One region of the Kitasatospora sp. NBC_01300 genome, then DNA from elsewhere that is predicted to be linked to it. Evidence: riboswitches for the same ligand, from Rfam matches in the RefSeq annotation. Region 1 holds a riboswitch; the other holds the start of a gene.

What was found. A riboswitch is a leader RNA that binds a small molecule or an ion and turns the genes downstream of it on or off. The one in region 1 is predicted to bind cyclic di-AMP.
Region 2: it holds a riboswitch for cyclic di-AMP, as region 1 does, so the genes downstream of both, OG556_RS27670 (hypothetical protein) here and OG556_RS28490 (transglycosylase family protein) in region 1, are expected to answer to the same signal.

What each region holds. Positions count from the first base shown of each region.
Region 1 covers NZ_CP108408.1:6,511,063-6,517,785, forward strand. Annotated here, with positions in the region: gene OG556_RS28475 (sugar ABC transporter permease) at 1-198, shown strand, start outside; gene OG556_RS28480 (glycoside hydrolase family 13 protein) at 236-1,954, shown strand; gene OG556_RS28485 (LacI family DNA-binding transcriptional regulator) at 1,980-2,999, shown strand; gene OG556_RS28490 (transglycosylase family protein) at 3,118-4,467, opposite strand; cyclic di-AMP (ydaO/yuaA leader) riboswitch at 4,475-4,635, opposite strand; gene OG556_RS28495 (hypothetical protein) at 5,070-6,047, opposite strand; gene OG556_RS28500 (DUF397 domain-containing protein) at 6,607-6,723, shown strand, end outside.
Region 2 covers NZ_CP108408.1:6,311,901-6,318,623, forward strand. Annotated here, with positions in the region: gene OG556_RS27655 (alpha/beta hydrolase) at 89-1,231, shown strand; gene OG556_RS27660 (MoaF N-terminal domain-containing protein) at 1,351-1,680, opposite strand; gene OG556_RS27665 (esterase/lipase family protein) at 1,890-3,227, shown strand; cyclic di-AMP (ydaO/yuaA leader) riboswitch at 3,470-3,636, shown strand; gene OG556_RS27670 (hypothetical protein) at 3,639-5,018, shown strand; gene OG556_RS27675 (hypothetical protein) at 5,038-5,679, opposite strand; gene OG556_RS27680 (IclR family transcriptional regulator) at 5,885-6,682, opposite strand.

The sequences.
Region 1 (6,723 bases):
TTCGCCTCCACCTTCATGCTCAGCTCCGACAAGTACACGCTGGCCGTGGGCCTGCAGACCTTCGTCAGCGAGCACGACGCCCAGTGGAACCTGATGGCCGCGACCGCCGTGCTGATCGCGATCCCGTCGGCAGCCTTCTTCTACCTGGTGCAGCGCCACCTGGTCACCGGTCTGACCGCCGGCGCCTCCAAGTCGTAACGCTCCTCGCTCCTCTAGTCCCCAAGGGATACCGTCCATGACCCAGAACCTGGCCGACACCTCCCGGCCTGCCGCCGACGCCGCCGCCCACGAGGCGGTCACCCCGGCTCCTGCGACTGGCGGCGCGTCCAGAGGCTGGTGGCGGGACGCGGTCATCTACCAGGTGTACCCGCGCAGCTTCGCCGACTCCAACGGCGACGGCATGGGTGACCTGCCCGGCATCCGCAGCCGCCTGCCGTACCTGCGCGACCTCGGCGTGGACGCGGTCTGGCTCTCGCCGTTCTACGCCTCGCCGCAGGCGGACGCGGGCTACGACGTCGCCGACTACCGCGCCGTGGACCCGATGTTCGGCAGCCTGCTGGACGCCGACGCGCTCATCCGGGACGCCCACGAGCTGGGGCTGCGGATCATCGTCGACCTCGTCCCCAACCACTCCTCGGACCAGCACGAGTGGTTCCAGCGCGCCCTGCGCGAGGGCCCCGGGTCCCCGCTGCGCGAGCGGTACCACTTCCGCCCCGGCAAGGGCGAGAACGGCGAACTGCCGCCCAACGACTGGGAGTCCATCTTCGGCGGCCCGGCCTGGACCCGCAGCGAGAACCCGGACGGCACCCCCGGCGACTGGTACCTGCACCTGTTCGCCCCCGAGCAGCCCGACTTCAACTGGGAGAACCGGGCCGTCGCCGACGAGTTCCGCTCGATCCTGCGGTTCTGGCTCGACATGGGTGTCGACGGCTTCCGCATCGACGTCGCCCACGGCCTGGTGAAGGCCCCCGGCCTGCCCGACCTCGGCGGCTCGGACCAGCTCAAGCTGCTCGGCAACGACGTCATGCCGTTCTTCGACCAGGACGGCGTGCACGAGATCTACCGCAGCTGGCGCAAGATCCTCGACGAGTACCCGGGCCAGCGGATCGGCGTCGCCGAGGCCTGGACCCCGACCGTCCAGCGCACCGCCAACTACGTGCGCCCCGACGAGCTGCACCAGGCCTTCAACTTCCAGTACCTGGGCACCGGTTGGGACGCCGCCGCGCTGCGCGAGGTGATCGACGTCTCGCTCGACTCGATGCGCCCGGTCGACGCCCCCACCACCTGGGTGCTGTCCAACCACGACGTCACCCGGCACGCCACCCGCTTCGCCAACCCGCCCGGCCTCGGCACCCAGATCCGCACCCCCGGCGACCGTGAGCTCGGCCTGCGCCGCGCCCGCGCCGCCACCCTGCTGATGCTCGCGCTGCCCGGCTCCGCGTACATCTACCAGGGCGAGGAACTCGGCCTGCCGGACGTCACCGACCTGCCGGACGAGGTCCGCCAGGACCCGTCGTTCTTCCGCAAGGCCGGGCAGGACGGCTACCGCGACGGCTGCCGCGTCCCGATCCCGTGGTCCGGCACCGAGGCCCCGTACGGCTTCGGCCCGGTCGCCGGCGGGCCGTCCTGGCTGCCGCAGCCGGCCGAGTGGGCCGCGCTGAGCGTCGAGGCGCAGACCGGCGACCCGGCGTCCACCCTGGAGCTGTACCGCAGCGCGCTCGCCGTCCGCCGGTCCCAGGACGACCTCGGCGCCGGGACGGCCGTGGAGTGGCTGGAGGGCCCCGAGGGGACCCTGACGTTCCGCCGCGGCTCCTTCGTCTGCACCGTCAACGCCACGGACGAGCCGGTCCGGATAGCGGCGCCCGGAAAGCTGCTGCTCTCCTCGGTGGAGCTGGTGGTCGACGGCGGCGAGACCGTGCTCGCGCCGGACAGCACCGGCTGGTGGGCGGTCTGACGTGGTTGCAATAGGCTCTGGGACCGTGACTACGGCGCGACTCTCAGACATCGCGGCGCAGGCGGGGGTCAGCGAAGCCACCGTCTCCCGCGTACTCAACGGCAAGGCGAACGTCTCCGCCGCCACCCGGCAGACCGTGCTGGCGGCGCTCGACGTGCTCGGCTACGAGCGGCCGACCCGTCTGCGCCAGCGCAGCGCCGGCCTGATCGGGCTGATCACGCCGGAGCTGAGCAACCCGATCTTCCCCGCACTGGCCCAGGTGATCGAGCAGGTGCTCAGCCGGCACGGGTACACCCCGGTGCTGTGCACCCAGACGCCGGGCGGGTCCACCGAGGACGAACTGGTCGAGATGCTGGTCGACCGGGGCGTGGCGGGCATCGTCTTCGTCTCCGGGCTGCACGCCGACTCCACCGCCGACCACGACCGCTACGCCCGGCTGACCGGGCGAGGGGTGCCGTTCGTGCTGATCAACGGCTACAGCGAGCGGATCGACGCGCCGTTCATCTCGCCGGACGACCGGGCCGCGATGTGGATGGCCGTCCAGCACCTGGCCGAACTCGGGCACGAGCGGATCGGGCTGGCGGTCGGACAGCGGCGGTACGTGCCGGTGCTGCGCAAGATCGAGGGCTTCACGGCGGCGATGCGCGAGGTGCTGGGGCGGAGCCAGGAGGAGGCCGAGGAGCTCGTCCACCACACGCTGTTCAGCGTGGAGGGCGGGCACGCGGCGGCCGGCGCGCTGCTGGACAAGGGCTGCACGGCGATCGTCTGCGGCAGCGACATGATGGCGCTCGGGGCGATCCGGGCGGTGCGGCAGCGTGGGCTGTCGGTGCCGCACGACGTCTCGGTGGTCGGCTTCGACGACTCGCCGCTGATCGCCTTCACCGAGCCGCCGTTGACCACGATCCGCCAGCCGGTCGAGGCGATGGCGACCGCGGCGGTGGACGCGCTGCTGGAGGAGGTCGGCGGAAACGCGGCCCAGCGCGGGGAGTTCATGTTCCAGCCGGAGCTGGTCATGCGCGGGTCCACGGGGGCCTGCGCGCGCTGAGAACGGCCAACGGACGGGCCCCGGAGAGCAATTGCTCTCCGGGGCCCGTTGCGTGCTGTCCGGGTGTCGGGTCAGCCCTCGTGGTCCGGGGGCGGATCCTGTCACCCGCCGGTCGTGCTCAGACCCGGCCGGCGAAGTCCGGCGCCCAGTTGGAGACGGTCTGCAGGCGCACGCCCGAGCTCGGGTTGGCGGCCTCGACGTACTGGCCGCCGCCGATGTAGATCGCGACGTGGTAGACGCCGGAGTTCTGGCCGTTGTTGGACCAGAACAGCAGGTCGCCCGCCTGGAGGCTGTCCAGCGAGACGCGGGTGCTGGCGGCGGCCTGGTCGGCGGCGACGCGCGGGACGGAGACGCCCGCGGCGCGCAGCGCGGCCTGGGTCAGGCCGGAGCAGTCCCAACCGCCGTTGCCGGTGCCGCCGTAGACGTACGCCTGGCCGACCTTCGACTTGGCGAAGGAGACCGCGGCGGCCATGCTGCCGGTGGCGGCCGGGGCCGGCGCCGGGGTCTGGGCCGGGGTCTGGGCCTGGGCGGCCGGCTTGGAAGCCGGCTTGGTGGCCGGGGTCTGAGCCGGGGCCTGGGGCTGGGCGGCCGGCTTGGTGTTCGCGGCGCCGCCGTTGGAGGTCTGGCCGGACTTCTGCGAGCGGTCGAACCAGGTGAAGTCCGAGCCGGACTGCTGGGCCTGGCCGCCGTCCTTGAACGAGAGGCGCTGGCCCGGGTAGATGCTGTCCGGACCCTCGGTCAGGGTGCCGCGGTTGAGCTCGTACAGCCGCTGCCAGCCGCCCTGGAGGTTGTGCTTGTCGGCGATCGAGGACAGCCAGTCGCCGGAGGCGACGGTGTAGTCGTCGGCCTGGGGCTGGGCGCTGTTCTGGGCCTGGTTCTGGCCCTTCTGCGCCGAGGTGCCGTCGGTGGAGTCGGCGGGGGCCTGCGCCTGGTCCTGGGCCGGTGCGGCCGGCTTGGCGGGCTTCGCGGCCGGGGCCTGGGTCTGCGCGGGCTTGGCGGCCGGGGTGGCCGGCTTCGCGGCGGGCTTGGTGGCGGTCGAACCGGCAGCCGAGCCGGTGGTCGAGCCGGCCGAGGTGTCGACGGCGGCTGCGGCGCCGCCCTTGGTCAGGCCGGCCTGGACCGAGCACACCGGCCAGGCGCCGGGGCCCTGCGAGGCGAGCACCTTCTCGGCGACGGCGATCTGCTGGTCCTTGGTGGCCTGGTTGGCCTGGGGGGCGTACGCGGTGCCACCGAAGGCGGCCCAGGTGCTGGAGGTGAACTGCAGGCCGCCGTAGAAGCCGTTGCCGGTGTTGATGCTCCAGTTGCCGGTGCTCTCGCACTGGGCGACCTTGTCCCAGGTGGCGACGGAGGCGGCGGAGGCGGTGCCGGAGGTGAGGCAGGGGATGGTGAGGCCGACGCCCGCGACGCCGACGGCGGCGATCACGCGTCGGGTACGACTGGACGGACGGGTGCCGTTGGTGGGCAGCATGAAGACGCAGTCCTCTCCCACGCCTGCGAGGTGAGCTGTCGGATTCGGGCTGGAGTTGCCCGGCCGCGCTGTGGGCGCGGCTTCACCCCTAGCCCTGGATCGTTCCGGGGAACGGTCCGGGGCGACTTACCTGTGGGTCCCCCGCTCCTGCCGTGGTGCGTTTTCGCGCTGCCAGGACATCCGACGGCAGGACTCGGCGTCGCGGATGAACTGGGTTCGTGTGGCCACGAACGGGGAGCACGTTAAGCAGACTTAAGTTCAAACTGCAAACACCTGTGACGCGCATCACGGTTTGGGGAGAACGGTCGTTCCCCTCGCTTTTCATGATCGGAAATGATCGATTTCCGGCAACACGGCGAAGGGCGCGCGCAACTGTCTGTGCTTCAGGGAGTGGGTGACGGTGGGTCGGGTCGCCCGGGGGCCCGCCCGCCGGGAAGGTGGCGTGTCCACACTGCGGGCGTCGGGGGACGCGTCGTGCGATGGAGAACAAATATGGACAGAACGGGCATCACGCCTATTCGCCCCTTAACTGCCTTACGGGACAAGCGGGAAGGGCCCGGAACGTAGCCGTTCCGGGCCCTTCCCACGTGCGGTGACCGCTGCTACTGGCCGGCCGACTCCTCGGCGGCGGTGTGAGCGGCGTGAGCGGCGTGACCGCCCCGGCCGGAGTGGTCGGCGTGGGCGCCCTCGGCGGCCTCCGCCGCCTCGGCCTCGGCCTGCGCCAGGGCCTCGGGGGAGGGCGCGGGCAGCGCGGCCAGGTAGGTGGAGGCGATCAGCTGGCCGACCGTCGGGTAGGCGCCCAGCGGGGCCGCGGACGGGCAGCCGGTCTCCTCGGCGGCCGTGGCGAGCAGCTCGGAGTCGGCCTCCGGCCCGATCACCAGCGGGGCCAGCGCCGGGCGCTGGGAGCCGGTCTCCTTGAGGTGGTTGACGGCCGCGGCGACCGAGCCCGGTACGTCGAGCGCGGCGGGCACGACCGGGACGGCCAGTCGGGCCGCCAGCAGGACACCGGTGATGCCGGCCGCGGCAGCGGCCTCCTCGCCGCCGACGGTGGTCAGCACGACGCCGTCCGCGGCGGTCGCGATGGCGAACAGCCGGGCCCGGTCGGCACGCGCCAGGCCGGCCTCGGACAGGCGCACGTGCACGGCCTCGGCGAGGAGCGGGTGCGGGCCGAGCACGTCGGTGACGGGGGCTCCGTACTCGGCGGCGAGGGCGTGGAGTTCGGTCAGGAATCCGTGCGGGCCGGGTACCAGCGGCACCAGGACCGGCGCGGGCAGGCCGGCCTCGGCGGCCATGGCCAGCAGTTCGGCGACGGTGCGGTCGTCGCTGTCGGCGCCCTGGGCGGCTTCGCCCGGGAGGTAGCCGACGGCGGTCTGGATGCCGTTCTGCTCGCTGCGGACGATCGACAGCAGCTCCTCGACGACCGAGCGGGACTCGGGCCCGGCGGTCGCGGGCACGGCGAGCACCAGGGCCGGGGATCCGGCCGGGATCTCGGGGCGCTCGGGGCGACGGTGGCGCCCCCGCGCACGGGAGCCTGGAGTGCGGACGGGCAGTGGCGCGCCCGGGATGGCTGCGGTGCTCATGCCGGAGATCGTAGGACATCGGCCCGTCAGGCCTGCATTCGGCTGCCGTTCGGGTTTCACGTGGTCATGGCGGGTGCGCCGCGCTCCCGTCGTGTCCGGCCGGGCGGTTTGCCCGCAATCCGGACATATCTCACCCAGCCCTCGAGCGATCACCGCTGGTTGCCCTGACGTGTCCGACGGGGCGTCGAGTTGCTTCTGTGGCGCGTGAGATGTCTCACAGCCAGGAGGTCGCCTGACGGAGGGTCACGAAGGCGCGACTCCGGGCGCCTGAAGATCAACATTCAGCGGGGAACCGCTCACGGCCGGTTATCGAGAATCTGACGATTCACTCGGCTATGTCCGTTTACGTACCGTCAGGAGAAGGGACCGTGAAGAGTTCAGAACTGCCGGTGAAAGGCCTCGTGCACCTGCAATGTCCCGTGCTGATGCACGTGCACAGCAGCTATCATCGCGTCAAGTGAGGCGTTGTGCCGGGCCGGTACGGGGCCGGTCCGTTCGTTCGGCGGGTGCCGGGAGCGCCGCGCTGGACGACCACTCCGGAGCTCTTCGGGAGATTTCTATGCACGACTCGCAGGACACGTACGGCTCGTACGACACCTACAACGGGATGGCGGCCGCCAACCTCAAGGGGGTTGTCTGGCAGAAGAGCCTGCACAGCAACTCCCAGGGGAACTGC
Region 2 (6,723 bases), 200 kb from region 1:
GCGCGCCCCGGTGGGGGAACCGGGGTGACCACCTCGGATGTCCTGGACGGAGGGGGCGGGGAGTTCGAGGCGTGGGAGCAAGTAGGACATGGGTCTGACGAGCCACAAGGTGTTGGCGCTGGCCGTATTGATCGCCGTCGTGATGACGGCCTGCACGGTCTGGCTGTGGCCAAGACTCGCCAAGCAGAGCTGGCAGGCGGTGCTCGGTCGGATCGGCGCCCTGCTCGCCACCCAGCTCGCGGTGCTGGCCGCGCTCGGCCTGGTGGCGAACAACTACTTCGCCTTCTACAGCAGTTGGGACGACCTGCTGGGCACCGGTGACACCGGCCCGGTGGTGATCCACAACAAGGCGGACGCGTCCGGCCGGCTGCTCGTGGAGACGATCGGCCACGCCTCCGTCAAGGGCGGCGGCGCGATGGGCCGCGAGCCCAGCCAGTCCGGCGAGATTCGCAAGGTGCGGATCGACGGCGCGGCCAGCCGGCTGTCCACCGAGGGGTACGTCTTCCTGCCGCCGCAGTACTTCCAACCGGAGTACGCGCAGCGGCAGTTCCCGGCGGTGATCGTCAGCACCGGCTTCCCCGGGATCGCCGAGAACCTGATCACCCGGTTCAACTACCCGGGCGCGGCGCTCAAGTTGCTCCAGGACGGCAAGATGCAGCCGACCGTCATGGTGTTGATGCGCCCCTCGCCGGCCCTGCCGCAGGACACCGAGTGCGAGGACATCCCGGGCGGCGCGCAGTCCGACACGTACTTCACCAAGGACGTCCCCTCGGCGATCCAGGCGAGCTTCCGGGTCTCCTCCGATCCGCAGGCCTGGGCCTTCATGGGCAACTCGACCGGCGGCTACTGCGCCCTCAAGCTGGCCATGCGCCACCCGGACGTCTTTCCGACCGCCGTCGCGCTCTCGGCCTACTACGACGCGGCCGACGACCCGACCACGGGTGACCTGTTCGGCGGCAGCAAGCAGCGTCGTGACGAGGCCAACCTGATGTGGCGGTTGAAGAACCTGCCGCAGCCCAAGGTGTCCGTGCTGCTGGCCGGCACCAAGAAGGGCGACGGCGACTACCGGCGCGACACCGAGGCCTTCGTCGACGCCGTGCAGTCCCCGATGAAGGTCTCCTACAGCATGTTGGAGAACGGTGGCCACAACTTCGAGACCTGGAGCGCGCTGCTGCCGTCCTCGCTGGAGTGGCTGTCCCAGCACCTCAAGGTCCCGAACCAGGCTGCCTGAGTGGGCCGTCTAAACAAACTGCCTGAGCAAACCGCCTGGGCAGGCCGTCCGAGCAGGCAGTCTGCTCAGACGGCCTGAGTAAGCCGACGGACAGTGAGGGCGCGCGGGAGCGGTGAGGCTCAGGCCACCCGCTCCAGCGTCCCGGTGTGCAGCTCGCCGACCCGGCCGCCCTCGCCCTCGTACGTCCAGAAGGCGCGTACCGTCAGCCGGCCGAGGTCCATCACGTGGCTGACGGTGATCCCGCTCTCCTCGGTCCAGCTGATGAAGTAGATCTCCGGCGCCACCTCGGCGACGTGCAGCCGCACGTCCTCCCACTGGCCCGCCGACTCGCCGAGGCCCTCCCAGCGCAGCCGCCGGCCGTCGGCCGAGTAGGTGTTGCGGAAGGCCGCGCCGTTGTCGGCCCGGAAGAGGTAGGTGCGGCCGGCGAAGGCGGGCAGGGGCGCGGTCATGGTGGGGCGGTACCTCGTTCCTGTGGGGCCGTGCACGGCGGTCTTGTGCACTGCGGAAGATGTCGGACCTCCAATTTATCCGACCCGGTGAGCCGGGTGGGCGCACCCGTGGGCGGTGCGCCACGGCACCGGCCGCCACCGCGCAGGCCCGCGGGGTGTGCGGCGGGCACCTGGGCGCCCGCCAGCGGCCGGTCCTACCGTCCACCCCCATGAGACGCACCCCCACTCCCATGCGGCACACCCCCACCGCCGTCGGACGCACCCCCACCGCGTTGTCCGTCCTCCTGCTCACCCTCGCCGCGCTGCTCCTCGGCACCCCCACACCCGCCCAGGCCACCGCCGCCCGGACCGCCACTGCCCGGACCGCTGCCCAGGCGGCCACCGCCCCGCTCACCCTCGAAGCCGCCTTCCCCGCCCCCGGCAACGGCTGGGCCAAGGTCGAGCGCTACCTCGACACCACCCCCGGCTTCCGCACCGAGCAGTACCCGGCCGACGGCCGCGGCGACCAGGACGGCGCCCGCCGGACGTACTTCGGCGGCACCGGCCAGCCCGCCTCCAGCCGCTTCCTGCTGTACTCGGCGACCGGCTGGGACACCGGCAGCCGTCCGACCCCCGTGTTGCTGGTCCACGGCGCCAACGACAACGCCGACCGCGCCTGGGCGAACCCGGGGGAGAGCGGCACCTGTGGCGCCTCCGCCTGCCCGTCCACCGGCCTCGCCCAGTACCTCGCCGGCACCGGCCACCGGGTGTTCGCCATCGGCTTCGCCCACAAGCAGGGCGACAACCTGCTCCAGGCGCAGGCCGTCGGTGACGCCGTCGCGCTGATCCGGGCCCGTCTCGGCGTCCCCCAGGTGGACGTGGTGGCGTGGAGCAAGGGCGAGGTCGCCGCCCGGGCATACGTGTCCTCGGTGCGCCCGTCCTGGGGGCGGGCCTACGCGGGCGACGTGCGCCGCCTGATCACCCTCGGGGGCCCGAACGGCGGGCTCGACTACGTGTACGCGCACGGCTGGTCGTTCGACCTCGCGAGCTGGCCGGCCTGCGGCGGCACCGCCAACGCGCCGTCCCCGCACCTCTACATGACCTGCTACGGCACGTACACGGCGCAGCCCTGCCTCGGCGTGCTGCCCACCGGCGGCTACGACTGCTACCCGGGCCAGCGCCAGCTGCTCGCCCGCTGGGACGGCCGGTACGGGGTGGACGGCAGCGCCCAGGACTGGTGGACCACCTACTACGGCGGCCAGGGCTTCTACACCTCGGGCCAGGGCATCCAGGCGGCGATCGACGCCGGTTCGCTGATCGCGCCGCTGCAACAGGCGGGCGTCCCCGCGTCGGTGCGCACCTACCTGCTCGCGGGCGGGTCCGCCGACATCCCGGGCGTGCTCAACGAGAACCGGGGGCCCAGTGACGGCATCGTGTTCACCGCGAGCGCCCTGGACACCACCGGCATCGCGACGATCGGCGGCACCCGGCTGCTCACCGGCCTCAACCACCTGGAACTCGCCTGGGCGCCGGAGGCCGAGAGCCAGGTCGACAACTGGCTCGCTTGACCCGTGGACCCGTGGACCCGTGGACCCGCGGCCCGTCGATTCGTCGTTCGGCAGCTCAACGGCTCCGCTGATCCGTCCCAACTGATCCACCACGCAGCGTCGTTGATCGACACCACTGTGACCTGTGCGACAACCGGCCCTGGCAGGTTGTCCGTTCACGCACGGCCTGCCTAGCCTGCAACCGTCGTCCGCCCTCGCGGACCCCCGCCGTCGGGACGCCGAGTCCTGTCCACCCGTCGGTCGGCAACCGAGCACCACAGCGGACGGGAGCGGGGGAACCAAGGTCAGCGCCCGGCCCGTACGCTCCCGCGTGCGGGCCGTGGCTAGGGGTGAAGCCGCTCCCACCGGCGGCCGGGCTGCCTCAGCCCGAATCCGACAGCTCACCTCGCAGGCGTCGCAGAGGACACCGCCATGCACCAGCCTGCCCGGCGCCGCGCGCCGCGCCACGCCCGCCCCTCCCACCGGGGCCGCAACGCCGCCCTCGCCGTCACCGGAGCGCTCGCCGTCACCGGCGCCGGACTGCTCGGCCTGCCGGCCGTCTCCGGCGCCCAGGCCGCCACCACCCCGACCGTCACCCAGGACCGGCTCGCCCCGGCGACCATGGTCGCCAACCAGGCCGCCACCGCCTCGCTGACCCTCCACTCCTCGGCCTGCTTCACCGCGAAGACCGTCGGCGTGGGCGTCCGGAACGCGGCCGGTGCGAACCTCGACTTCCCGGGCAACGCCTCCAACGTGCAGATCTGCCCGAGCGGCCTGTCCTTCACCAGCGGCGCACGCGCCCTGCCGGCCGGGACGTACACCCAGTTCGGCTTCTGGCAGGACCTCGGCGGGGCCTGGCACAACCTGGCCTCGCAGCAGCTGGTGGTCTCCAGCGCCCCGGCGCCGACCCCGACCCCGACGCCCACCACGAAGCCGACTCCCGCCCCGACCCCGACCCCGACGGCGACCCCGACCCCGACGGCGACCCCCACCCCGACGGCGACCCCCACCGCGACGGCGACCCCCACCGCGAAGCCGACCCCGACGAGCAGCCCGAGCCCGAGCAGCCCGAGCAGCCCGAGCGCCACCGCCGGCCCGTCGGCCGGCACCCCCGCCTCCCCGGTCGCCGGCAAGTCGCTGACCTGGTCCGACGAGTTCAACAGCTCGATCAGCTGGGGCTCGCGCTGGGTCGGCGACAAGAGCACCGCCTACAAGTACGGCAACCACAACCCGGACGACAACAAGCTCGACCTGCTGAACAAGAACAACGTCAGCGTCGCGAACGGGGTCGCCACCTTCACCGCCGCGCCCGGCACCACCACGCTGGAGAACGGCAAGCAGGCCTGGAACACCGGCTTCCTGACCACCGAGGGCTCCAGCGAGGGCTTCCAGGTCAGGACCGGCGACTACGCCGAGACCCGGGTCAAGCTGCCGTCCGGCTCCGGCGCCTGGCCGGCCTTCTGGACCTGGAAGAACGGCAACGGGGAGGTCGACTCCTTCGAGTACCACCCCGACAACCCGAACCTGCTGGAGCTGACCAACCACGTCAACCCCGGCAACCCCAAGTACTACACCGACGCCGGCGCCGTCGCGAAGGACCAGTGGGTGACCATCGGCACCTACTACGGCGCCACCTCGGTCGACTGGTATGTCAACGGCGCCAAGGTGTTCTCGGACGGCAAGGGCGTCGGCGCCAACTGGTCGGCGTACCTGATCCTCAACCTGTCGGTCGGCGCGGGGAAGTACCACCCGGCGCCGCAGGGCACCGCCCCGATCACCTTCGCCGCCGACTACGTCCGCGTGTACCGGTAGGGCCCTCGGGGCTTCCGGGTCAGGAGCCGGGAGCCGTCTCGACCACCGTGATGTCGAACGGCTGCCGGTTGTTCCCCTCGTCCGGGTCGTCCACGCCGCGCACCGCGACCGAGCCGCCGGTGAGCCTGCCGATCGGCAGGTCGGGGGACAACCTCACCGGCACCAGCGCGGTCGCGCTGCGCAGCGGGGGCAGTCCGGCCGGGAAGACACAGCGGACCTGCCGGCCGTTGAGCCGCACCTCGCAGTCCTCGGGGAAGTACGGGCCCTCCGGGGAGACCCCGGGCGGCAGCGTCACCAGCACGGTGAACGGTGCCGCGGTGGTGTCCGGGCCGCGGTTGGCGATGAAGGCGTGGACGGTGGTGGTGCCGCCGGGCGGGGCGGCATCCGGGTCGAGCCGGACCACCTCCAGATCGGAGCGGGACGCCGTGGGGGCTGCCGTGTCCACCGCCGGCCGGGGCTCGGGCCGCCGCGCCCAGGACGGGTCGGCGGTCAGCGTCGCCACCGAACAGCCGGCCGCCATCGCGGCGACGAGCGAGGCCGCGCGGAATCCGCAGAGCCTGCTGGCCTGCCCGGACTCGCCGCGCCCGGACTCGCCGCGCCCGGACCCGTCGCGCCCGGACTCGCCGCGCCCGAACCGGCCGCGCCCGGACCCGCCCCGCATTGTCGAACGCCTGCACGTCATCGTCGTCCACCCTGTCCCGGGGCCCCGGCCGCCCGCGCCGTTGCGGGCCGCGTCCGCACCAGGGTGGCGGAGCCTGCGCCGGGGGTAGGTGCAACCCGCTCGGTGTCCGCCCGAACGGGGGAGCGCGCGCACGGGAAGTCGACCGGATCGACTTCCCGTGCGCGAAGCGGGCGGTGACGGCGGGTCAGGGGGCGAGGACCTGCCCCAGCCGAGCCGCGATGTGGTGCATCACCGGTACCAGCGAGGACGTGCCGGCCTGCTCCTCCAGGGCCCGGATGCGGGCCTCCGGGCCGGACACCGACAGGGCGGTGGGCGTCGGCGCGCCCGGTACGGCGAGCGCGATGCAGCGGACGCCGATCTCCTGCTCCTGGTCGTCGACCACGTAGCCGCGCTCGCGCGCCTCGGCGAGCTGGTGCAGCAGCTCCTGCGGGTCGGTGACGGTGTACTCGGTGTGCGCGGGCAGCGGGTTGGGGCCCAGGATGGCGCGCGCCTCGTCCTCGGGGAGCTGGGCCAGCAGCGCCTTGCCGACGCCCGTGCAGTGCGGCTGCACCCGTCGGCCGACCTCGGTGAACATCCGCATCGAGCGCCGGGACTGGACCTGCCCGACGTACACCACCTCGCCGCCCTCCAGCACCGCCAGGTTGGCGGTCTCGCCGGTGGCCTCCATGAGTTCGGCCAGGTAGGGGCGGGCCCAGCTGCCGAGCAGCCGGCCGGACGTCTCGCCGAGGCGGATCAGCCGGGGGCCGAGGGTGTAGCGACGCGCCGTGTCCTGGCGTACATAGCCCTGCTGGACGAGGGTACGAACCAGGCGGTGGATGGTCGGCATCGGCAGGCCGGAGCTGGCGGAGAGCTCGCTGAGGGTGGCCACGCCGCCGGAGTCGGCCAGCGCCTCCAGGAGTTGGAAGGCGCGCTCGACGGACTGCACGCCGCCGGTCGCGCGGTCCGTGCTGGCCGTCGATGCTGTGTCGGGGGTCGAAACCACCGGCGTTCCCTTCGCTGTCGGGGAGGAGTAGAGTCCCGGCG